DNA from 4 places in the Pseudomonas sp. LBUM1669 genome. Region 1 is predicted to be linked to each of the others. Evidence: predicted binding sites of a transcription regulator. Region 1 holds the regulator's gene; each other region holds the start of a gene.
What was found. Region 1 encodes FliA, which starts transcription of late flagellar genes. Its sites were predicted from a motif close to CTAAAGTTTNNNNNNNNNNNGCCGNTAA; they were not measured.
Positions count from the first base shown of each region.

Region 2: a site for FliA is predicted at 4,129-4,156, ahead of ACA051_RS28820 (methyl-accepting chemotaxis protein). Genes of this name have one in related genera too.
Region 3: a site for FliA is predicted at 4,315-4,342, ahead of ACA051_RS01875 (methyl-accepting chemotaxis protein). Genes of this name have one in related genera too.
Region 4: a site for FliA is predicted at 2,811-2,838, ahead of ACA051_RS02240 (methyl-accepting chemotaxis protein). Genes of this name have one in related genera too.

Region 1 is NZ_CP166784.1:1,925,050-1,931,022, reverse strand. It holds gene ACA051_RS08935 (chemotaxis protein CheA) at 1-587, opposite strand, end outside; gene ACA051_RS08930 (protein phosphatase CheZ) at 642-1,430, opposite strand; gene ACA051_RS08925 (chemotaxis response regulator CheY) at 1,453-1,824, opposite strand; gene fliA (RNA polymerase sigma factor FliA) at 1,992-2,732, opposite strand; gene fleN (flagellar synthesis regulator FleN) at 2,729-3,559, opposite strand; gene flhF (flagellar biosynthesis GTPase FlhF) at 3,676-5,010, opposite strand; gene flhA (flagellar biosynthesis protein FlhA) at 5,022-5,973, opposite strand, start outside.
Region 2 is NZ_CP166784.1:6,184,666-6,190,638, reverse strand. It holds gene ACA051_RS28835 (putative bifunctional diguanylate cyclase/phosphodiesterase) at 1-1,493, shown strand, start outside; gene ACA051_RS28830 (NorM family multidrug efflux MATE transporter) at 1,604-2,998, opposite strand; gene ACA051_RS28825 (LysR substrate-binding domain-containing protein) at 3,158-4,078, shown strand; gene ACA051_RS28820 (methyl-accepting chemotaxis protein) at 4,263-5,973, shown strand, end outside.
Region 3 is NZ_CP166784.1:397,298-403,270, reverse strand. It holds gene ubiB (ubiquinone biosynthesis regulatory protein kinase UbiB) at 1-1,078, shown strand, start outside; gene hisI (phosphoribosyl-AMP cyclohydrolase) at 1,160-1,561, shown strand; gene ACA051_RS01900 (phosphoribosyl-ATP diphosphatase) at 1,554-1,886, shown strand; gene ACA051_RS01895 (twin-arginine translocase TatA/TatE family subunit) at 1,912-2,190, shown strand; gene tatB (Sec-independent protein translocase protein TatB) at 2,201-2,650, shown strand; gene tatC (twin-arginine translocase subunit TatC) at 2,647-3,441, shown strand; gene ACA051_RS01880 (16S rRNA (uracil(1498)-N(3))-methyltransferase) at 3,438-4,145, shown strand; gene ACA051_RS01875 (methyl-accepting chemotaxis protein) at 4,384-5,973, shown strand, end outside.
Region 4 is NZ_CP166784.1:474,496-480,468, reverse strand. It holds gene ACA051_RS02260 (methyl-accepting chemotaxis protein) at 36-743, opposite strand; partial or broken gene ACA051_RS02255 (cache domain-containing protein) at 948-1,826, opposite strand; gene ACA051_RS02250 (cell division protein ZapA) at 2,089-2,391, opposite strand; gene ACA051_RS02245 (hypothetical protein) at 2,388-2,618, opposite strand; gene ACA051_RS02240 (methyl-accepting chemotaxis protein) at 2,894-4,519, shown strand; gene ACA051_RS02235 (potassium/proton antiporter) at 4,836-5,973, shown strand, end outside.

The DNA.
Region 1 (5,973 bases):
AACTCGGCATCGGTAATTTCGTCGCTGGCCGCGGACTCGGCAGCCGCCACTGGAGCAACCGCCGGCGCTTCGGCTTGAGCCTTGACGGCGTTCAGCGAGTCCAGCAGTTGTTCAAATTCGTTATCAGTGATGTCGCCCGATTCTTCAGCGGCAGGTGCTTCGACCACTTCAGCCACCGGTGCAGATTCATCAGCTGTTTGCGGCTCGGCCAGACGGGCCAGTGCCGCGAGCAATTCAGGCGTGGCAGCCGTAATCGGGCTGCGTTCGCGAACTTCGGTGAACATGCTGTTCACTGCGTCCAGCGCTTCGAGAACCACGTCCATCAGTTCCGAGTCGACGCGACGTTCACCCTTGCGCAGGATGTCGAACACGTTCTCGGCGATGTGACAGCACTCCACCAGCTCGTTGAGCTGGAGGAAGCCGGCGCCCCCTTTTACAGTGTGAAAACCGCGAAAAATTGCATTGAGCAAATCCGCATCATCCGGTCGGCTTTCAAGCTCGACCAGCTGTTCGGACAGTTGCTCTAGAATCTCGCCGGCCTCAACCAGGAAATCCTGAAGGATCTCTTCATCGGCGCCGAAGCTCATTAAGGGGGTGCTCCTACAGGTCTAAAAACCTAAAAAACCTAAAATGCTAAAACTCTAAAATCCTAGGCTGGATAACAAATCGTCCACATCGTCCTGACCGGACACAACGTCTTCTCTTTTATCGGCATGAATCTGCGGACCTTCACCCTGAGAGAGATGTTTTTGCGGATCTTTTTCAGCAAGCATCGCATCACGGTCATGTTCGATACCCGCAAAGCGGTCTACCTGACTGGCCATGAGCACGAGCTTGAGCAGGTTGCTTTCAACTTCGGTGACCAATTGGGTCACGCGCTTGATCACCTGACCGGTGAGGTCCTGGTAATCCTGGGCCAACAGAATGTCGTTGAGGTTGCTCGACACCGTGCGATTGTCATCGCTGCTGCGCGTCAGGAAACCGTCGACGCGCCGGGCCAGTTCGCGGAACTCTTCAGCCCCGACTTCGCGACGCATGAACCGCCCCCAATCCGTGCTCAACGCCTGGGCTTCTTCGCTCAGGCGGTTGACCAGCGGCGTGGCGTTTTCCACCAGGTCCATTGTGCGGTTGGCGGCGGCCTCGGTCAGCTTGACCACATAACCCAGACGCTCGGTGGCGTCCGTGATCTGCGACACTTCCTCGGCTTGCGGCATGTTTGGGTCAATCTGGAAATTGACGATCGCGCTATGCAGCTCGCGAGTGAGCTTGCCCACTTCCTGATACAGGCCGCGGTCACGGGTCTGATTGAGCTCATGGATAAGTTGCACAGCGTCGCCGAACCTGCCTTTTTCAAGGCTTTCGACCAGTTCGACCGCGTGTTTTTTCAGGGTCGATTCAAAATCGCCCAGTGAAGATTCTTTATGCTCCATAGCTCCCCCGTGGCGCAGTGGATCAACCGATGCGTTCGAAAATCTTCTCGATTTTTTCTTTCAACGCCTGGGCCGTGAAGGGTTTGACCACATAGCCGTTAACACCGGCCTGTGCCGCTTCGATAATCTGCTCGCGCTTGGCTTCGGCAGTCACCATCAGCACCGGCAGGTGCTTGAGCTTTTCATCGGCGCGCACGTGACGCAGCAGATCGATACCGGTCATGCCAGGCATGTTCCAGTCCGTTACCAGAAAGTCGATGCTCCCGCTGTTGAGAACCGGAATGGCGGTAGTGCCATCGTCGGCCTCGACCGTGTTGGTGAACCCAAGGTCACGCAACAGGTTTTTTATGATCCGCCGCATCGTTGAGAAGTCATCAACGATGAGGATTTTCATGTTCTTGTCCAATTCGACCTCCAAGCAGTCTTAAACGCGCCCAGCACCTGGACGCGCCATTTCAATCAATCCGGCAATCCACTCGATGACTGTCTGGAGCACAACAGATCGCGACCGGTGCAGTTCAACACTCCACCGGCCTCGTTCGCAGTGTCCCCACACTGCCTTCAGCGCGCTCGCCACTCCCCCAAACGCCCCCGCAAACGGGCCGCGCACTGGCTATGTAACTGGCTGACCCGCGATTCGCTGACCCCCAGGACCTCACCGATTTCCTTGAGGTTCAGCTCTTCGTCGTAGTACAGCGCCAACACCAGTCGCTCACGCTCCGGCAAATTGGCAATCGCGTCCGCCAGCGCGGCCTGGAAGCGTTCATCTTCCAGATCGCGTGACGGCTCAAGATGTGCACTCGCGCCATCCTCGTGCAGCCCTTCGTGTTCGCCGTCCTGCAACAGATCGTCGAAACTGAATAACCGGCTGCCCAGGGTGTCGTTCAAAATCCCGTAATAATCGTCGAGACTCAATTGGAGTTCGGCCGCAACCTCATGATCTTTAGCGTCACGACCGGTTTTAGCTTCAATCGAGCGAATTGCGTCGCTGACCATGCGGGTATTGCGGTGAACCGAACGTGGCGCCCAGTCCCCCTTACGCACTTCATCGAGCATCGCGCCGCGGATTCGAATGCCCGCGTAGGTCTCGAAACTCGCGCCTTTGCTGGCGTCATATTTGGTCGACACTTCAAGCAGGCCGATCATCCCGGCCTGGATCAGGTCTTCAACCTGAACACTGGCCGGCAGACGGGCCAGCAAGTGGTAAGCAATGCGTTTGACCAGTGGCGCGTAACGCTCGATCAGCTCGTACTGCGCGTCACGTGCCGACTTCTTGTAGAGGTTGTAGCCACTGGCTGTCATAGGACGGGTCCTGCGGTCTGTTGCACGAGGCGCTCGACGAAAAACTCCAGGTGCCCACGCGGGTTGGCAGGCAGCGGCCAGGTGTCGACCTTCTGCGCGATCGCCTTGAACGCCAGGGCGCACTTGGAACGAGGGAAGGCTTCGTAGACGGCGCGCTGCTTCTGCACGGCCTTGCGCACGCTTTCGTCGTATGGCACTGCGCCGACGTATTGTAGGGCGACGTCGAGGAAGCGATCTGTGACCTTGGTCAACTTGGCGAACAGGTTGCGACCTTCCTGCGGGCTCTGAGCCATGTTGGCCAGGACGCGGAAGCGGTTCATGCCGTAATCGCGGTTCAGCAGTTTGATCAGCGCGTAGGCATCGGTGATCGAGGTCGGCTCGTCGCACACCACCAGCAAGACTTCTTGTGCTGCGCGAACGAAACTGACTACCGAGTCACCAATACCCGCAGCGGTGTCGATCACCAATACGTCGAGGTTGTCGCCGATATCGCTGAAGGCCTGGATCAGGCCGGCGTGCTGGGCCGGGCTCAGATGAACCATGCTCTGCGTGCCGGACGCGGCCGGAACGATGCGAATACCGCCAGGGCCCTGCAACAGAACGTCGCGCAGCTCACAGCGGCCTTCGATCACGTCGGCCAGGGTACGTTTGGGTGTCAGCCCCAACAGGACGTCGACGTTCGCCAGCCCCAGATCGGCGTCCAGCAGCATGACGCGCCGGCCGAGTTCAGCTAGAGCCAGGGACAAGTTCACTGACACGTTAGTCTTCCCGACGCCACCTTTGCCGCCGGTCACCGCGATCACCTGTACGGGATGCATGCTGCCCATGTTATTTCTTTACCTTGTCTTGCATAGACGGAGGCCACATTACTGGCTGCGCGCTCATAAAATGAACAATGCATGGCAGACCATCGATGTAGGTACAAAAACTGTTCATTAGTACCTCAGCCAACCTGCTTGGTCGGGCTGTGGTAAATATCAGCGAACATGTCAGCCATGGCTTCTTCGCTGGGTTCTTCTTGCATTTGCACGCTTACGGCGCGACTGACCAACTGATGACGACGCGGCAGATGCAAATCATCCGGAATACGCGGGCCATCGGTCAGGTAAGCCACCGGCAATTCATGACTGATCGCCAGGCTCAACACCTCGCCCAGACTTGCCGTTTCATCCAGTTTAGTCAGGATGCAGCCAGCGAGCCCGCAGCGCTTGTAACTGTGATAAGCGGCCGTTAGAACCTGTTTCTGGCTGGTGGTTGCCAAAACCAAATAATTTTTTGACTTGATGCCACGTCCGGCCAGGCTTTCGAGCTGCATACGCAGGGCTGGATCGCTGGCCTGAAGCCCGGCGGTATCGATCAGCACCACGCGTTTGCGCAACAACGGATCCAGCGCCTGCACCAGCGATTGGCCCGGATCGACATGGGTTACCGACACGTTGAGAATCCGGCCCAGCGTCTTCAATTGTTCCTGAGCACCGATACGGTAGCTGTCCATGCTCACCAGCGCGATGTTTTGCGCGCCGTATTTGAGCACGTAGCGGGCCGCGAGCTTGGCCAGGGTGGTGGTCTTGCCCATGCCGGCAGGGCCGACCATGGCAATCACGCCGCCCTCTTCCAGTGGCTCGACTTCCGGAGTGGCAATCATCCGCGCCAGGTGTGCCAGCAACATGCGCCAGGCCTGACGGGGCTCGTCAATGTCGGCAATCATCGCCAGCAAGTCGCGAGACAACGGGCCGGACAGGCCGATGCGTTGCAGGCGACGCCAAAGATTGGCCTGGGCCGGACGGCTGCCTTGCAGCTGATTCCAGGCCAGGGAGCCGAGTTGTACTTCCATCAGTTCGCGCAGGCTGTTGAGTTCGAAACGCATCGAATCGAACGCCCGTGGATCGAAGCCCCCAGCGGCAGGTGCCGGGGCTGGCGCCGAGCGACGAGGTTCGGCATACGTCGGCTCGATCAGCGGCTCGGCGGCGGTCAACGGCAGGCCGGCGAACAACTGGCGATTGGTGGTCTTGTCGCCTTCGGTTTCGCCTTCGCCACGCAGGCTCAATTCGGCCTGGGCGGTGACGATCCGCGACTGGGTCTTGCGCAGCTCATCCTCGAGTTCCATGTTCGGAACACGCGGGGCCAGCGCCGACAATTTGTAATCCAGGGCAGCCGTCAGCTCGACACCACCGGCGATCCGGCGATTGCCAATAATGGCGGCATCAGCGCCCAGCTCATCACGAACCAGTTTCATGGCCTGACGCATATCGGCGGCGAAAAAACGCTTAACTTGCATAAACCACTACCTCAGCCGTTGGGCCCTACTGTCGCAACGATGGTCACTTGCTTGTTGTCAGGAATTTCCTGGTAAGCCAACACATGCAAACCCGGGACTGCCAGTCGGCCGAATCGCGAAAGCATCGCGCGAACCGGACCGGCCACCAGCAAAATCACCGGTTGACCTTGCATTTCCTGACGCTGCGCCGCATCGATCAACGAGCGTTGCAATTTCTCAGCCATGCTTGGCTCCAGCAGAACGCCCTCTTCCGAGCCTTGTCCTGCCTTCTGAAGACTATTGAGCAATATTTGTTCCAACCTTGGCTCCAGAGTGATAACTGGTAGCTCGGAGTCAGTCCCTACAATGCTTTGGACGATTGCGCGGGATACGCCGACGCGCACCGCGGCCACCAAAGCGGCAGTATCTTGACTCTTGGCAGCATTGTTGGCGATGGCCTCGGCAATGCTGCGAATGTCCCGCACCGGCACCTGTTCGGCCAGCAACGCTTGAAGCACTTTGAGCAGCTGCGACAGCGAGACCACGCCCGGCACCAGCTCCTCGGCCAGCTTCGGCGAGCTTTTGGCCAGCAATTGCATGAGTTGCTGGACTTCTTCGTGACCGATCAGTTCGCTGGAGTGCTTGTACAGAATCTGGTTCAAGTGCGTCGCCACGACCGTACTGGCGTCGACCACGGTGTAACCCAGCGATTGTGCCTGGGCACGCTGGCTGATTTCGATCCAGACCGCTTCCAGGCCAAAAGCCGGATCTTTGGCGGTTATGCCATTGAGCGTGCCGTAGACCTGCCCCGGGTTGATCGCCAGTTCGCGATCCGGGTAGATCTCGGCTTCTGCCAGGATCACGCCCATCAGGGTCAGGCGGTAAGCACTCGGCGCCAGGTCGAGGTTGTCACGAATGTGCACAGTCGGCATCAGGAAGCCCAGGTCCTGGGACAGCTTCTTGCGCACACCCTTGATCCGCGCC
Region 2 (5,973 bases), 2.2 Mb from region 1:
CTGCGCTTCAGCCTCTGCCTGGCCGTTGCAGCCTGCCGACGGTGTTGCTGCTCGAGCACGAGCCCCTGACGCCGCCCGATGGTGTGAGTGATTGGCTGGTGCGCGATCATCTCGATCCCGGCATGCTGCGCCGTTGCTTGCGCCATGTGCGCGAACGCGGCTTGCTGGAAAACACCCTGCAACGCCTGGCCGAGCAAGACCCGCTGACCGGCATCGCCAACCGTCAGGGCTTCCAGACCTTGCTGGCCGCGCGTCTGGCGGAAAACGACGGTCGCGGCCTGGCCCTCGGTCACCTTGATCTCGACAACTTCCGTCACGCCAACGATGCCCTCGGCCACCAAGCCGGCGACCGGTTGATCCTGCAAGTGGTCGCGCGGCTGAAAAGCCAGCTTGAGGCCGGCGATCAACTGGCGCGGCTGGGCAGTGACGAATTCGCCCTGCTGATCGACACCCGCCGCGCGCCTCAGCGCGCCGAATGGATGGCCGAGCGGATCACCGAAGCCCTGGCCGAGCCTTACTGGGTCGACGGCGAAAGCCTGTTGATCGGTTCCAGCCTGGGCATCGCCCACGCCCGGGCTCAGGCCGGTGCCGACCCGTTGATGTGGCACGCGCACATCGCCATGCAGCAAGCCAAGAGCACTCAGGGCTGCACCTTTCATATCTTCAACGAACGCATCAACCGCAATGCCCGCAGCATGGCCGACCTCGAAAGCGAGCTGCGCCGGGCGTTGCGCCGTGACGAGCTGGAGTTGCATTACCAGCCGCGCCTGAACCTTGAGGACGGCCAGATCGTCGGCCTCGAAGCCCTGGTGCGCTGGCGGCATGCCGAGCGCGGTTTGCTGGCGCCCAGTGAGTTCGTGCCGCTGGCCGAGCAGAGCGGTTTGATCGTGCCGCTGGGTTACTGGGTGATTTCCCGGGCCCTGCGGGACATGCAGGCGTTGCGCGAGCGTGGATTGCCGGCGCTGCACATGGCGATCAACTTGTCGTTCCGACAGTTTCAGGACAGCCAATTGCTGTCGACCCTGAGCCGGCTGATCGCCGAGCGCGGTGTCGAGGCGCAATGGCTGGAATTCGAGCTGACCGAAACCGCGGTCATGCGCCGCAGCGACCTGGTCAAGCAGACCATGGATGCCCTCGGGCGCCTGGGCGTGCGTTTCTCTCTGGATGACTTCGGCACCGGGTTCTCGTCCTTCGTGCACCTCAACAGCCTGCCGATTGCCTTGCTCAAGGTCGACAAGAGCTTTGTCGGCGGCATGGAAGAGCGGGAAGAGAATCGCAAACTGGTCCACGCGATGATCAATCTGGCGCACAACCTCAACCTTGAAGTGGTGGCCGAAGGCGTGGAGACGGCGGAGCAGCTGGAGTTGTTGCGCGGGTTTGGTTGCGATCAGGTGCAGGGGTATCTGATCAGCAAGCCGCTGCCGTTGGCGGAGTTGGTTGAATACCTGACGTTCGGTAGCAGCCAGCAGTCCGCCCTGGAAGTCGTGGTTTAAACACGGACATAAATGTGGGAGCGGGCTTGCTCGCGAAGGGGTCGTGTCAGTCGACGTCTACGTTAACTGACATACCGCTTTCGCGAGCAAGCCCGCTCCCACAGGGATTTTCACTCGGTCTGGGCGACGTCGAAACGCTGCGACGCCGGCTCTCGCCTAATCATCCGCTTCATCTTCCACTCAAACGCCAGCGTCAAACTCACCGCCGCGCACGCCAACCCCAGCGCCAACCCCCACCAGACGCCTGTCGGCCCCCAGTTCAAGTTGAACGCCATCCACCACGCCGCCGGCGCACCGATCAGCCAATAGCAACCCAGCCCGACCAGGAACGTGGTCTTGGCGTCCTTGAGTCCGCGGATGCAGCCCATGGCGATGGTTTGCGTGCCGTCGAACAGCTCGAACCACGCTGCCACCGCCAGCAGGCTCACGGCCAGGTTGATGACGTCTCGAAACGCCGGGTCGTTGTGGTCCAGGAACAGGCCGATCAACTGATTCGGCAGGAACCAGAAGACCATGGCAAAACCCAGCATCGCCGCCGCACCAAAGGCGATCCCCACCCGTCCGGCCAGCCGCGCATCCAGCAATTGTCCGGCGCCGTAATGCTGGCCGATGCGCATGGTGATCGCATACGAAAGCCCCGCCGGAATCATGAACGCCACCGAAACAATCTGCAGGGCGATCTGGTGCGCCGCCAGTTGCGTACTGCCCATGGTGCCCATGCACAGCGCGGCGAAGGCAAACAACCCGACTTCCACCGCGTAGGTGCCGCCAATGGGCAGGCCGAGGCGCCACAACTCTTTCAGGTACTGGCGGTTAGGCCGCGACAAACCCTGGCGCAGCGGATAAGCGTCGTAGGCCGGATGCCGACGGATGTGCAGCGCCAGCGCCACGGCCATCAGGTTGGCGACAATCGCCGTGACCAGACCAATCCCCACCAGGCCTATTTTCGGCAGGCCGAACATCCCGGTGATCAACGCATAGTTGAGGAGGAAGTTGGCCACGGTACCGCCAAGGCTGATGACCATCACTGGTGTCGCCCGGCCGATGGCGCTGGTGAAACCGCGCAGGGCCATGAAGCTCAGGTAGCCGGGCAGGGCGAACGGCAGGATCAGCAGGAACTGCCCGGCAGCCTGGACGTTGGTTTCGGTCTGGCCGAACAGCAGCAGCACCGGTTTGAGGTTCCACAGCAGTAGCCCGGCCACCAGCGCCATCAACCACGCCAGCCACAATCCGGCCTGGGTCAGTCGCGCGGCGCCGACGATATCGCCCGCGCCCTGACGGATCGCCACCAGCGTGCCGACTGCCGCGATCACGCCGATGCAGAAGATCGACACGAACGAATACGTCGCCGCGCCCAGGCCGCCACCGGCCAGCGCTTCGGGACTCAGGCGCGCCATCATCAAAGTGTCGGTGAGGACCATCAGCATGTGCGCCAACTGCGAGGCAATCAACGGCCCCGCCAGCCGCAGGATGGCCCAGAGTTCGGTACGTGCTGGATGCTGCATGGTCATCACGCCTCGATTATCAGATTAAACAGGAGAGAGCCGATTCTCGGCGCTCTGCGGGGTTTTCACAAAGGGATAAAAAGGATGGGTGGCATGAGTCAAACTCATGCTGACAAGTTTCTGCTAACGTTGCGTAACCGCGCTATAGGAGCTTTCCCAATGTCTCGTCGTCTTCCTCCCTTGTATGCCCTGCGCGCATTCGAAGCGGCGGCGCGACATAGCTCCTTTACCCGCGCCGCTGAAGAATTGTCGATCACCCAAAGCGCGGTCAGCCGACACATTCGTACCCTCGAAGAGCATTTCGCCTGTCGGCTGTTTCACCGCAGCGGGCGCAACCTGCAACTGACCGAGTCGGCGCGGCTGATCCTGCCGGGCATCCGTGAAGGGTTTACCGCGCTCGAACGCGCCTGCAATACCTTGCGCGCCGAAGACGACATCCTGCGCATGAAAGCCCCGTCGACGTTGACCATGCGCTGGCTGCTGGCGCGCCTGAGTCGCTTCCGGCACTTGCAACCGGGCAACGAAGTGCAATTGACCAGTGCCTGGATGGACATCGACACCGTGGACTTCAACCACGAACCCTTCGACTGCGCCGTCATCCTCAGCACCGGGAATTTTCCACCGGACTGGGAGGCGACGCTGCTGTTCCCGGAAGAACTGATTCCGGTGGGCGCGCCGAACCTGATGGACGATCAACCGTGGGATGTCGCGCGTCTGGCCAGCACTGAGCTGCTGCACCCGGCACCGGACCGGCGTGACTGGCGCACGTGGCTGCAACGCATGGGTCTGGCCGATCAGGTCTCGCTCAAGGGCGGGCAAGTGTTCGACACGCTGGAGTTGGGCATGATCGCGGCGGCTCGAGGCTACGGCGTGTCCATGGGCGATTTGCTGATGGTGGCGGAGGATGTTGCGCAGGGTCGTCTGAGTTTGCCTTGGCCGACGGCTGTCGCCAGCGGTGAGCATTATTACCTCGTCTGGCCGAAAACCCGCCCGGGAGGTGAACGTTTGCGCAGGCTCAGCGATTTCCTGCAAGGGGAGGTCCGGGCCATGGATTTACCGGCTGTCGAGCGCTTGAGCTGAATCGATAGAGCCTCTGCAATAGAGGCCTTGCGCCATATCCCCGCTAATTACTCAAGTATTCAGGTTTGCCGCCGAAAATCTGCAGGTGGGACCTTCGTGCAGGTTCCCTGTAATTCCCCTTATTAGAATTTTGCCGAGTGTGCATCGTGATCAGGATGATCCGGTCACTCGGCCAGGAGCTGTCATGTCTCAACCTCGTGCCCGGATCGCCTCACAGCTTGGTCTTGCGCTTGCCGTGATATTGGCGATTGTCATCACTGGCAGTACCGTGTTCGCCTTGCGTTCGCTGGACACCGCCAACCTCGCCACACGCGAAGAGCACTTGGCCAGTGAGGCCCGGTTGCTGGCCGATCAGTTGAGTACCTTTCACGGCACGTTGCGTGAAAGCACCCAGCGCCTGAGCGGTCTGTTCGAGAAGCGCTTCAGCGCCGGCTTGAGCGTGCACCCGGATGAGCCGGTGGCGGTGGCCGGTGTGCAGACCCCAGGCCTGCACTTGGGCAGCGAAGTGTTGAACAACAACTTCAAGGAAGTGGACGAGTTCAAGCAAATGACCGCCGGCGTTGCGACGGTGTTTGTGCGCAGCGGTGAAGATTTCATCCGCGTCAGCACCTCCTTGAGCAAGCAGGACGGCAACCGGGCCATCGGCACCTTGCTGGACCACGCTCACCCGGCCTATGCACGCTTGATGGCGGGACAGAGCTATGTCGGCCGCGCCTTGCTGTTCGACCGCTCCTACATGACGCAGTACACGCCTGTACGCGACAGCGGCGGTAAGGTGATTGCCGTGCTGTTCGTAGGATTCGATTACACCGACGCGCAGAACGCGCAGTTCGAGAATCTCAAACGCTTCCGCATCGGCCAGACCGGCTCGCTGGCGCTGCTCGATGAGCAAAAAAAATGGTTGGTGCCGATTGCCGGCGTGCAAGCGCTGGATCAAGCGGTCCCGGCCATCGTCGATCTGGCGAAAACGCCGGGCAAGGGTGATTTCTGGAGCGACAAGTCCGAAGACTTCTACAGCGTGGCCGTGCCGTTCGACGGCGGCCCGTGGTCGGTGGTGGCGAGCATGCCAAAAGCTGAAATCAGCGCCGTGACCTGGAGCGTCGGCATTCAATTGGCCATCGGCAGTCTGCTGGCGATGTTGATTGCCGTGGGTTCGGCAGTCTGGTTGCTGCGCAGCAAACTCGCGCCGCTGGGCGATCTGGTGCGTCAGGCAGAAGCCCTGGGCGCCGGTGATTTGAGCGTGCGCCTGAGCGTGACGAGCAATGACGAAATCGGTCAGCTCGCCCGTGCCTTCAACCAGATGAGCCAGGCCTTGTCGACCATGGTCGAGCACATCCGCAAGGCCTCGGGCGAAGTTAACAGCCGCGCCCAGGCTTTGTCCGGCCTGTCCGGTGGTGCTTATGAAGGGATGGAGCAGCAGTCGGGCGAAATCACCAGCATGGCCGGCGCCGTGGAAGAGTTCAGCGCGACTTCCCTGAACATCGCCGACAACATGGGCAGCACCCAGCGTCTGGCGCAGGAAAACGCACAGCAAACCCAGATCGGTCGCACATCGATGGACGAGGCTTCCTCGTCTCTGGAACAAATCGCCGGCGCGTTGAATAGCACCGCCACCGTGATCAATACCTTGGGGCAGCGCTCCCAGGAAATCGGCGGGATCGTCGGGGTGATTACCTCGATCGCCGATCAAACCAACCTGCTGGCGCTGAACGCGGCCATCGAAGCGGCCCGTGCCGGTGAGCAGGGTCGTGGTTTTGCGGTGGTTGCCGACGAGGTGCGAAACCTGGCGTCGCGTACACGTCAGGCCACTGATGAAATTTCCGGGATGATTCAAAGCATCCAGCAGGAAACCGGCAATGCGATCAGCACCATGGAACAAGGCAACGTGCTGATGC
Region 3 (5,973 bases), 1.5 Mb from region 1:
CGCCGAAAAGCTCTCGGCCGATGCACGCCTGCTGCACCCGGTGGATGTGGTTCTGGACTACGAAAAAACCATCTACGACGAACTCGACCTGCTGCGCGAAGCGGCCAATGCCAGCCAGTTGAAGCGCAACTTCGAAGGCTCGCCGCTGCTGTACGTGCCGCAGGTCTACTGGGACTGGTGCCGGCCGAAAGTGCTGGTGATGGAGCGCATCTACGGCATTCAGGTCACCGACCTTGCGACCCTGGCCGACCAGCGCACCGACATGAAAATGCTCGCCGAACGCGGTGTGGAAATCTTCTTCACCCAAGTGTTCCGCGACAGTTTTTTCCACGCCGACATGCACCCCGGCAACATCTTCGTCAGCACCGTGAACCCATGGAGCCCGCAATACATCGCGATTGACTGCGGCATCGTCGGCAGCCTGACCCCGGAAGACCAGGATTATCTGGCGCGCAACCTGTTCGCGTTCTTCAAACGCGATTACCGGCGCGTCGCCCAACTGCACATCGATTCGGGCTGGGTACCGGCGGAAACCAAACTCAACGAATTCGAAGCAGCGATCCGCACCGTGTGCGAGCCCATCTTCGAAAAACCGTTAAAGGATATTTCGTTCGGTCAGGTGCTGATGCGCCTGTTCCAGACCGCACGACGCTTCAACATGGAAGTACAGCCACAGCTCGTGTTGCTGCAAAAAACCCTGCTGAATATCGAAGGCCTGGGCCGTCAGCTGTACCCGGACCTGGACCTGTGGAACACCGCCCAACCCTTCCTCGAACGCTGGATGCGCGAGCGCGTCAGCCCCAAAACCTTGCTCGGCAACGTACAGAGCCAGTTCGAACAGATTCCGCACCTGGCCAACATGGCCCGTGACCTGCTCGAACGCATGTCCCAGCCCCATGCCAACGACCCACCGCCACCGTGGCACAAGCGCAGGGATGACTGGTTCCTGCGACTGCTCGGCACTGCGCACCTGGCTGGCGGTGCCGTACTCGCGGCGGGTGGGCCGTTGAACGAACTGGGTCACTGGCCGGCCGGAATCATGATGGCGGTCGGTTTGTATCTGGTCGTTCGCCGATAGCCAGCGCCTTCGCACGCTGGCACACTGTTTGAACGCTTGGGTTCTGCTCATGAAGTGTGGAACCCGCTGTCGGAGTCGAAGATGAAAAACTGGCTGGACGAGATCAAGTGGGACGCAGACGGCCTGGTGCCGGCGATTGCCCAGGATCACAAGACCGGGCGCGTCCTGATGATGGCCTGGATGAACCGCGAATCACTGGAACTGAGCGCTGCCGAGAACCGCGCCATTTACTGGTCACGTTCCCGTGGCAAGCTATGGCGCAAGGGCGAGGAGTCCGGCCACGTGCAAACGCTGCATGAAATGCGCCTGGACTGTGACGCCGACGTGATCATTCTGATGGTCGAGCAGATCGGCGACATCGCCTGCCATACCGGCCGCCAGAGTTGCTTCTACCGTGTCTTCGAGAACGGCGACTGGAAAACCGTCGACCCGGTTCTGAAAGACCCGCACGCCATCTATTCCGCAGGACACAGCCATGAGTGACACATTGACCCGACTGGCCGAGGTGCTAGAGGAGCGCAAAGGCGCCGCCGCCGACAGCTCGTATGTCGCCAGCCTGTACCACAAGGGCCTGAACAAGATTCTGGAAAAAGTCGGCGAAGAGTCGGTCGAAACCATCATTGCCGCCAAGGATGCCGCCATCAGCGGTGACTGCAGCGATGTGATCTACGAGACCGCCGATCTGTGGTTCCACAGCATGGTCATGCTCGCCCAACTGGGGCAGCATCCACAGGCTGTACTCGATGAACTGGACCGTCGTTTCGGTCTGTCCGGACACGCCGAGAAAGCCTCGCGCCCGTCCGCCTGAATAACTATTAGAGAGGAGCAGCAACATGGGCATTTTTGACTGGAAACACTGGATCGTCATCCTGGTTGTTGTCGTGCTGGTGTTTGGCACCAAGAAACTGAAAAACCTCGGCACCGACGTCGGCGAATCGATCAAGGGCTTCAAGAAAGCCATGAACGATGATGACAAGCCGGTTGACCCAACGGTGACCCCGGCCCAACCGGTTCCACCTGCTCAGCCACAGACCACACAGTCCGTGAACCAGCCGCACACCATCGACGTGCAGGCGCAAAAAGTCGAAGAGCCGATCCGCAAAGACGTGTGAGCACTGACTAATGTTTGGTATCAGCTTCTCTGAACTGCTGCTCGTCGGCCTTGTGGCCCTGCTGGTGCTGGGTCCCGAGCGTCTGCCGGGCGCTGCGCGCACCGCCGGCCTGTGGGTCGGCCGTCTGAAGCGCAGCTTCAACGCGATCAAACAGGAAGTTGAACGTGAAATCGGTGCCGACGAGATTCGTCGGCAACTGCACAACGAGCACATCCTGTCGCTGGAACAGGAGGCGCGGAAGATCTTCACGCCGACCCAACAGGAAGCCACACCGGTTCAGCCGGTTGAACCGGTGGCGGAGCAGACGATTCATGCTCCCGCCGCCAAGCCAGCACCTGTTGTCGCGGCTGTAGAACCTGCGCCCGTTGTTGCAACGCCACCGGTTGAACCTGCCACGCCTGCGGCTGTGCCAGTTGCGCCGGCCCCTCATGACCCAACACTGCCGCCGCGAGCCCCATGAGCGATCTTCCTGAAAACGACCAGCACATGCCGCTGGTTTCGCACCTCACCGAGTTGCGTACCCGCCTGCTGCGTTGCGTAGCGGCGATCTTCATCATCTTCGCCGGGTTGTTTGCCTTCACCCAGCAGATCTACACCTTCGTCTCCACGCCGCTACGTCAATACCTGCCCGTGGGCGCGACGATGATCGCCACCGATGTTTCGTCGCCGTTCCTGACGCCGCTGAAGCTGACCATGATGGTCTCGCTGTTCCTGGCGATCCCGGTGATCCTGCATCAGATCTGGGGCTTCATCGCGCCGGGCCTCTACAAACATGAGAAGCGCATCGCCGTGCCGCTGCTGGTGTCCAGCATCATGCTGTTCTACGCCGGCATGGCGTTCGCCTATTACCTGGTGTTCCCGCTGATCTTCAAATTCTTCGCCGCCGCCACCCCGGCCGGCGTGGAAATGATGACCGACATCAGCAGCTACCTCGACTTCGTCATGACGCTGTTCTTTGCCTTCGGCGTGGCGTTCGAGATCCCGGTGGCCGTGGTGCTGCTGGTGTGGATCGGCGTGGTCGACGTCCAATACCTGAGGAAAATCCGCCCCTACGTGATCATCGGCTGCTTCGTGGTCGGCATGATCCTGACACCACCGGACATCTTTTCGCAGACGCTGTTGGCCGTACCGATGTGGCTGCTGTTCGAAATCGGCATCCTGTTCGGCGGCCTTATCAGCAAGCGTGGCGACCATCCTGACGATCAGCCGGTCGACGATCACAACGACCAGCCGCCAGCGACCCAGCCGTGAACCTGCTGCTCCTCGAGGAGGCCGATTTCATTGCGGCGGACCGGGTGATCCTGCGTGATCGCCGGTTGACGCACATGCAGGAAGTCCACCGTTGTGAAGTGGGGGACAGCATGCGCGTCGGGCGTATCGGCGGGCTAATGGGCTCGGCCGAAGTGCTGCGCCTGGACGCTGATGAAGCCGAACTGCGCGTCACCCTTGACCAGCCGCCACCGACCAAGCTGCCACTGACACTGATATTGGCCCTGCCACGGCCGAAAATGCTGCGCAGGGTGTTTCAGACCGTGGCAGCCATGGGTGTGCCACGAATCATTCTGGTGAACAGCTATCGCGTCGAGAAGAGCTTCTGGCAAACGCCGTTTCTGGAGCCAGAGGCGATTCGCGAGCAATTGATCCTCGGCCTGGAACAGGCTCGGGACAGCGTGCTACCGGAAATAGTCATCGAAAAACGCTTCAAGCCGTTCGTCGAAGATCGGCTGCCGGCCATTTCCGAAGGTACGCTCGGTCTGGTGGGTCACCCGGGCAATTACCCGCCCTGCCCTCGCGGCCTGAATGAACCGGTGACCTTGGCCATCGGCCCCGAAGGCGGCTGGATCCCTTACGAAATCGACCTGCTGGCCAAGTCCGGCCTGCAACCGGTACAACTCGGCGAGCGCATCTTGCGCGTCGAAACCGCCGTCACCGCGCTGCTCGCCCGGCTCTTTTAAGATCAAACACGGTCACTGTGGCGAGGGAGCTTGCTCCCGCTTGGGCGCGCAGCGGCCACCGCTTTTTTCCTGCAAAACCGTATCAGCCTGATTTGCGACTGCTTCGCAGCCGAACGGGAGCAAGCTCCCTCGCCACAGGGATTTACTCGACCCGAATACCGCGTTGCGCCTACAGATTCCCGGGCACCTGCCGATATAGCCCCCATAAAACCAATGAGTGGTCCGAGGGAGTAGCAGCATGTACCGTTGGCTAGCCGAGAGTCTGGGAAATGTAAGCGTCAATCGCAAACTGGGGATCGGTTTCGGTCTGGTGCTGCTGCTAACGCTGCTGATCACCTTCACTGGCTGGACCGGCCTGACGGGCGTGATGAGCCGTGGCGACAAGCTGGGGTTCATTGCCAGCCTCAACGACCTGACCAAAGACCTGCGCCTGGCCCGTCGGGACTACGAAATGCGCCGAGGCGAACAAGGCCCGGGCGCCGTCAACGATCTGTTGAGCCAACTCGACGCGGGCCTGCAAACCGCGCGCAAGTTGATCGAACAGCCGTCTGACGTGGCGATGATCGACCAGCAATTGGCCGCCGTCAGCCAGTACAAACAAGCCTTCATCGCGATGACCCAGGCCGGCGCCAACCGCGAAGACGCCCGCAGCAAACTGGGCGCGACCGCCGACAACGCCGTGGCCCGCGTCGCCGAAGTCGAAAAATCCATGCTGCAAGGCGACAGCGTCGCCGACTTCAACAGCGTGATCGACCTGAGCAAACTGATTCAGCAGGCACGCTTCCAAGTGCGCGGCTACACCTACAGCGGCAAGACCGAGGCCGAGCAACCTGCTCTGGACGCCATCGACAACGCCCTGAAGAACCTCGAAAGCCTGCCATCCAAACTGCCGGAACAGCACATCGCCAACCTGCAACAGGCCACCGATTCGCTCAAAGCCTACCGCGCCGCCGTCAGCCAGTTCCGCGACTCGCAAGTGGCTAGCGCCGCCGCCCTCAAGCGCATGGCCGAGCAAGGCGATACCTTGCTCGACGTGAGCAAAAAACTCACCGTGTCACAAACCATCGTCCGCGACACCGACGCCGCACACGCCAAGAACCTGCTGCTGATGGCGACTGTTCTGGCCCTGGCGTTTGGCTTGCTGGCGGCATGGGCGATCACTCGCCAGATCGTGATCCCGCTGAATCAGACCCTCAAAGTGGCCGAGCGCGTGGCGGCGGGCGACCTGACGCAAAACCTTGTTTCCGAGCGTCGCGACGAATTGGGCCAGCTCCAGCGCGCCATGCAGAGCATGACCCTGGGCCTGCGCGAACTGATCGGCGGGATCAGCGATGGCGTTACACAAATCGCCAGCGCCGCCGAAGAACTGTCCGCGGTCACCGAGCAGACCAGTGCCGGGGTCAACAGCCAGAAGATCGAGACCGACCAGGTGGCCACGGCAATGAACGAGATGACGGCCACCGTGCAGGAAGTCGCGCGCAACGCCGAAGAAGCCTCCGAAGCCGCCGTCGCCGCCGATCAGCAGGCCCGCGAAGGTGACAAAGTGGTTGGCGAAGCCATCGCTCAGATCGAGCGCCTGGCCCTCGAAGTTGGCAATTCCACGGCGGCCATGGGCGATCTGAAACGCGAGAGCGACAAGATCGGCAGCGTGCTGGACGTGATCAAATCCGTGGCCCAACAAACCAACCTGTTGGCACTCAACGCTGCGATTGAAGCCGCCCGTGCCGGTGAGGCCGGACGCGGTTTCGCGGTGGTCGCCGATGAAGTCCGTAGCTTGGCCCAGCGCACCCAGAAGTCCACCGAGGAAATCGAAGAACTGATCGTCGGC
Region 4 (5,973 bases), 1.5 Mb from region 1:
GGCTTGCTCGCGAAGGCGCCCGCACAGACAACTCATCAACTCAACTTGAACCCACCCACTTGCCGCGCCAAGTCATCCGCCAACCGCTGCAATGTCTGGCAGTCCTCCCGGCACGCTCTCACTTCGCCAGCCGTCGCCCGGGCCAAATCCGAAATCCCCTGCACATTGCGGTTGATCTCTTCCGTCACCGCCGACTGTTCTTCCGTGGCCGTCGCCACCTGATGGTTCATGTCGCTGATGCGCTCGACCTGTCCGGTAATCGCCGTCAACGATGCGCCGGTGCGCTGGCTCGACTCGACGCCGGTGCCCGTCGCTGCCTGCCCGGAATGCATGGATGAAACGGCATTCTCCGCGCCCTGCTTGAGGCTGCCGATCATCTGCTGGATCTCGTCGGTCGACGTCTGGGTGCGCCGCGCCAACGTGCGCACTTCATCCGCCACTACCGCAAACCCACGCCCCATGTCGCCGGCCCGCGCGGCTTCGATGGCCGCGTTCAGTGCCAGTAAATTGGTCTGTTCGGAGATCCCGCGAATCACTGCCAGCACCTGATCGATGGATGCGACCTGTTCGGCCAATTCGCCAACGGCACTGGCGGCGATGCCGATTTCGTCGGACATGCTTTCGATATGCCGGATCGAACCACCGACCACTTCCCGCGCCTGCATCGCTTCATCCCGGGCGCTCTGCGAAGCGACGGCGGCGTTACCCGCGTTCTGGGCGATTTCCTGCACGGTCAGGCCCATTTCGTGGACGGCGGTGGCGACCATATCGGTCATTTCCTGCTGACGACCGGAGCGTTCGGCGGTGTTGTCCACGACCTTCGCCACTTGGCCGACGGCCGTGCGCAAACGCTCGCTGGTGGTCAGCACCTCGCCGATCATTTCACGCTGGCTGTCGAGGAATCGATTGAAGCCGCGCGCCAAGTCACCCAGCTCATCGGCGCGACTGGAATCTAACCGATGGGTCAAATCTCCCCCACCGCTACCGATGGCTACCAGCGCGGCTGTTACCTGACGGATCGGCCGCACCAGCCCACGGGCCAGCAACACCACCAGCAACAGACACACCAGCGCCACCGCCAAACCAATTCCGCTGCTCATCCACATGGCGCGACGGGCTTCGGCGTAGATCTGCGACTGCGGCACTTCGGCCACCAGGGTCCAGCCCAGGTCGCGCAACGGCAGGCTCAACGCCAGATAATCTTCGCCATCGCGGACAAAGCTGCTGTGGGTGGCAGATGCTTTTGAGCTAGAAAGTTGACCCATGACCGCTTGCGCAGCGGGCGAGCCGATTTGCTCGGCCAAGGTGCGCTTGCCGCTGAATTGCGCCTCAGGGTGAACCTGGATCAAACCGTCGGAACGCACGAGATAGACCTTGCCGCGCTCACCGAAGTTGAAGTTGTGGATCAGTTCCGACAGCTCTTTCATGCTTAACCCAAGCCCGGCAACACCCACGACTTTACCGGCCTGCTCGACCTTGAGGTCGATGAACAGCGCCAACTCTCCGGTCGCGGTGTCATTGTCGATATTGAGGGTGCGCGGCTGGTTGCTGTCGAGGAATGCGTAGAACCAGGCGTCTTTGGGATTGGAACGGCTGAGGGTCCGGTCCAGGCCTTTTTCAGTGAAGTAATGGTTTGAAGCCGTGCCGACGATCAGCGCGGTGAAGGCCTTGTGTTCGGCGCGGATACCTTCCAGATACTCGACGAACGCGGCGGTTTGAGCACCGTTTTCACCCTCGGCCAGCCAGTCGCGCACCATGCTGTTGCTGGCGATGTCCTTGGCGGCGGTGAGGGGTTGGACGAGGACTCGTTCGATGTCGTTGCGCATCGCTTCGATGCTCGACGGCAGTGCCTGTTCGACCAGATAGCTCTGGGCGAGGCGGTTGACCACGAGGGTATAAATGCCAACCACGATCAGAATACTGACCAGCAGGGCAGTGCCCATACTCAGGATTAACTGCCATTGAATACTGCGTCGCCAGAACTGCATGGAGCACCCCCAAAGAATAAGAGGCTGAAACACTGCAACAGCCGTGCCGATTGTATACAACTCAAACGACAATCTATTCTTTGGTTGTGCGCAAAGCCGATCAGGCCTGATTGATCGTCTTGGAGATCACTTCAACCGTGGCGCTGACTTGCTCTTGGTAACGGTCGAGTTCCTGCTTGTGCTGCTTTTGCATTTCAATCTGCTGGGAACACAGATTCATCGCAGCCAGCACCAGCAGTCGGTCACCGATCAGCGTCGGGTACTTCCTTTTGGTGTCGGCCAAGGCAGCTTTCAACATCATCGCGGCGTCCAGCAGGGTTTGCTCTTCCCCGGCCGGCGCCTTGATCGAATAGTCCTCCCCCAGGATCGAGACGACTTTTACCCCTGCGGCGCCATGATTCATGCGCTGACCGGGCCGGCGCTGACGCGCTCAACCAGGGCCTGGATGCGGGCCGCGGTGGCGCCTTGTTTCTCTTCCTGTTCCATCAGGTTCAGTTGCAGGCTTTCGTTTTCATCCTTGGCCTGGGCCAGTTCTGCGCTCAGGGTCTGGTTGGTGGCGAGCAAGGTCTGGTTCTGTTGCACCAGGTCGCTGACCAGCTGTTCCAATTGGCTAAGGGATGCTTCCAACATTTTGATTTTCCAAGCATTTTCAAAGGGCGCGTACGATAAAGAAAAGTCATCATGGACGCCAGGGTTATTCAGGCGCAAAGCCTTGATTTTCCTGGCGGACGGCCTTCCTCGCGAGCTTTAAAGACTGTGATTGGCGGATCTGGTTCCTGCACTTCGTCGCCGGGGCCCTTGTGCGACAAAAACGCGCAGGCACTCAAGACTTTAGTCGCATGACCGATAAGTCACTCATACGTCAGCTTCAGCGCCGCACGGGTGCGCTCACTTTGGTAAACAGCATGTCCCTTCGTAATATGAATATCGCACCGCGGGCGTTCCTCGGTTTCGCCCTGATTGGCGGTTTGATGCTGGTTTTGGGGGTGTTTGCCTTGAACCAGATGAGCAAGATTCGCGGCGCCGGCGAGAACATCGTCGAGAGCAGCGTGCCGAGCATCAAAGCGCTGGATGAGTTCACCCAACTGACCCTGCGCCTTCGGGTTCTGTCCTATCGCTTGTTGACCAACCGCGAACCCGACGTGCAGCAAAAAACCATCGAGCTGTTCGACCAGCGCAACCAGCAGATCCGCGCCGCACAGACAGAGTATGAAAAATTCATCAGCAGCCCTGACGAGCGTGCGGCTTACGACCAATACGTGCAGTTGCTTGGCCAGTACCGTCAGCTTGAAGACCGGATGAAGAGTCTGTCGCGCAACAACCAGGTGGAAGAACTGCGCACCTTGCTCAACACCGATCTGTTGAACAACTCTGAAGCCGTCAACGCCGTGCTCAACCGCCTGATGCTGATCAACAACCAACAGGCGGTCGACCTTAATCAGCAAGCAACGGATCAGTATTCCTCGGCGTTCACCCTGGTCGTCACCCTGCTGGTGATCGCCACCGGCCTGACACTGCTGTTCGCCTGGCTCCTGACCAACAGCATTACCAAGCCGATAGCCAACGCCTTGAGCGCGGCCGAAGAAATCGCCGAGGGCAACCTGACGCGCCCGATTCATGTCGATGGCGAAGATGAAGCCGGCCGCTTGCTGCTGGCCATGTCGAAGATGCAGGACAAGCTGCGTGACACCCTGCAGCGGATTTCCGGCTCAGCCACGCAACTGGCGTCCGCCGCTGAAGAACTCAACAGTGTCACCGACGAAAGCGCTCGTGGCCTGACCCAGCAGAACAACGAAATCGAACAGGCCGCCACCGCCGTCAATGAAATGACCAGCGCCGTGGAAGAGGTCGCACGCAACGCCGTGAGCACGTCCGAAGCCTCGAAGAACGCCACCACCTCGGCCGGCGACGGTCGTGACCTGGTGCAGGAAACCGTCAGCGCCATCGAACGCATGAGCGCCGATGTGCAGAGCACCGCGACCCTGATTGGCGACCTGGCCAACGAGTCCCGTGACATCGGTAAAGTGCTGGACGTGATTCGCGGTCTGGCTGACCAGACCAACTTGCTGGCATTGAACGCAGCCATTGAAGCCGCGCGTGCCGGTGAAGCCGGACGTGGCTTCGCGGTGGTGGCGGATGAGGTACGTGCACTGGCGCATCGCACTCAGCAGTCGACCAGCGAGATCGAACGCATGATCGGCAGCATCCAGAGCGGCACCGAACACGCGGTGGACTCGATGCGCAACAGCACCGAACGTGCTGAGTCGACCTTGAACATTGCCCGCGGTGCAGGTCTTTCGCTGGACACCATCAACAGCGCCATTGTCGAGATCAACGAGCGCAACCTGGTAATCGCCAGCGCGGCTGAAGAACAGGCGCAGGTCGCCCGTGAAGTGGATCGCAATCTGGTGAACATCCGTGATTTGTCGGTGCAATCGGCGACCGGGGCGAATCAGACGAGTGCGGCGAGCAATGAGTTGTCGCGATTGGCGCTGGACCTGAACAACATGGTTGGGCGGTTTAGCCTGTAAACAGCGACACCTTCTCTGTGGCCAGGCGATTTATCTGTGGCTGAGGGATTTATCTGTGGTGAGGGGATTTATCCCCGTTCGGCGGCGAAGCCGTCGCAAGATCTGTTTGCGGTGTGTGCCTGAAAGAACGCAGGGGGCCGCTCCGCAGCCCAACGGGGATAAATCCCCTCGCCACAGGGATCAAGCTCAACCCGAGTGACGTTGTCGCTGCTGCAAAAGCTTTTTGACAGCATCACATTTCAACAGGTTAGAATCGCTGGCACGCAGACTGCATGGTCAGTTTGTGCCCGCCTTTCAGCTTTCTGGAGTACTGCCTTTGAATGCGACGACCATCAACAGCCTGTTCTTGATCGGCGCGTTGCTGGTAGGTGCGAGCATTCTGGTGAGCTCACTTTCCTCGCGCCTCGGCATCCCGATTCTGGTGATCATCCTCGCCGTGGGCATGGCCGCTGGCGTCGACGGCGGCGGCATTATCTTTGATAACTACCCAACGGCTTATCTGGTCGGCAACCTCGCCCTCGCGGTGATCCTGCTCGATGGCGGCTTGCGCACCCGCGTATCCAGCTTTCGCGTGGCGTTGTGGCCGGCGTTGTCGCTGGCCACGGTCGGGGTGTTGATAACCACCGCGCTGACCGGCATGGTCGCCGCCTGGCTGTTCAATCTGAACATGATTCAGGGCCTGCTGATCGGCGCCATTGTCGGTTCCACCGACGCCGCGGCGGTGTTCTCACTGCTGGGCGGCAAAGGCCTGAACGAACGGGTGACTGCAAGCCTCGAGATCGAATCCGGCAGCAACGACCCGATGGCGGTGTTTCTCACCGTCACCCTGATCGACATGCTCGCCAGCGGCCAGACCGGCCTGCACTGGAGCCTGCTCGGGCACTTCGTGCGCGAATTCGGCATCGGTGCCGTGATCGGCCTCGGCGGTGGCTGGGTCATGCTGCAATTGGTCAACCGGATCAACCTCGCCAACGGCCTCTACCCGATTCTGGTGATTGCCGGCGGCCTGGTCGTGTTCGCCCTGACCAACGCCTTGCACGGCAGCGGCTTCCTGGCGGTATATCTCTGCGGCCTGGTGATCGGCAATCGTCCGGTGCGCAGCCGCCACGGCATTCTGCACATGCTCGACGGCATGGCCTGGCTGGCGCAGATCGGCATGTTCCTGGTGCTGGGGCTGCTGGTGACGCCTCATGACCTGCTGCCTATCGCCCTGCCCGCTCTGGGTCTGGCGCTGTGGATGATTCTGTTTGCGCGGCCGCTGTCGGTGCTGGTCGGCCTGCTGCCGTTCAAGGCGTTCCATGGCCGCGAAAAGGCGTTTATTTCCTGGGTCGGCCTACGCGGCGCGGTCCCGATCATTCTGGCGGTGTTCCCGCTGATGGCCGGCCTGCCAAATGCCCAGCTCTACTTCAACCTCGCCTTCTTTATCGTGCTGGTGTCGCTGCTGGTGCAGGGCA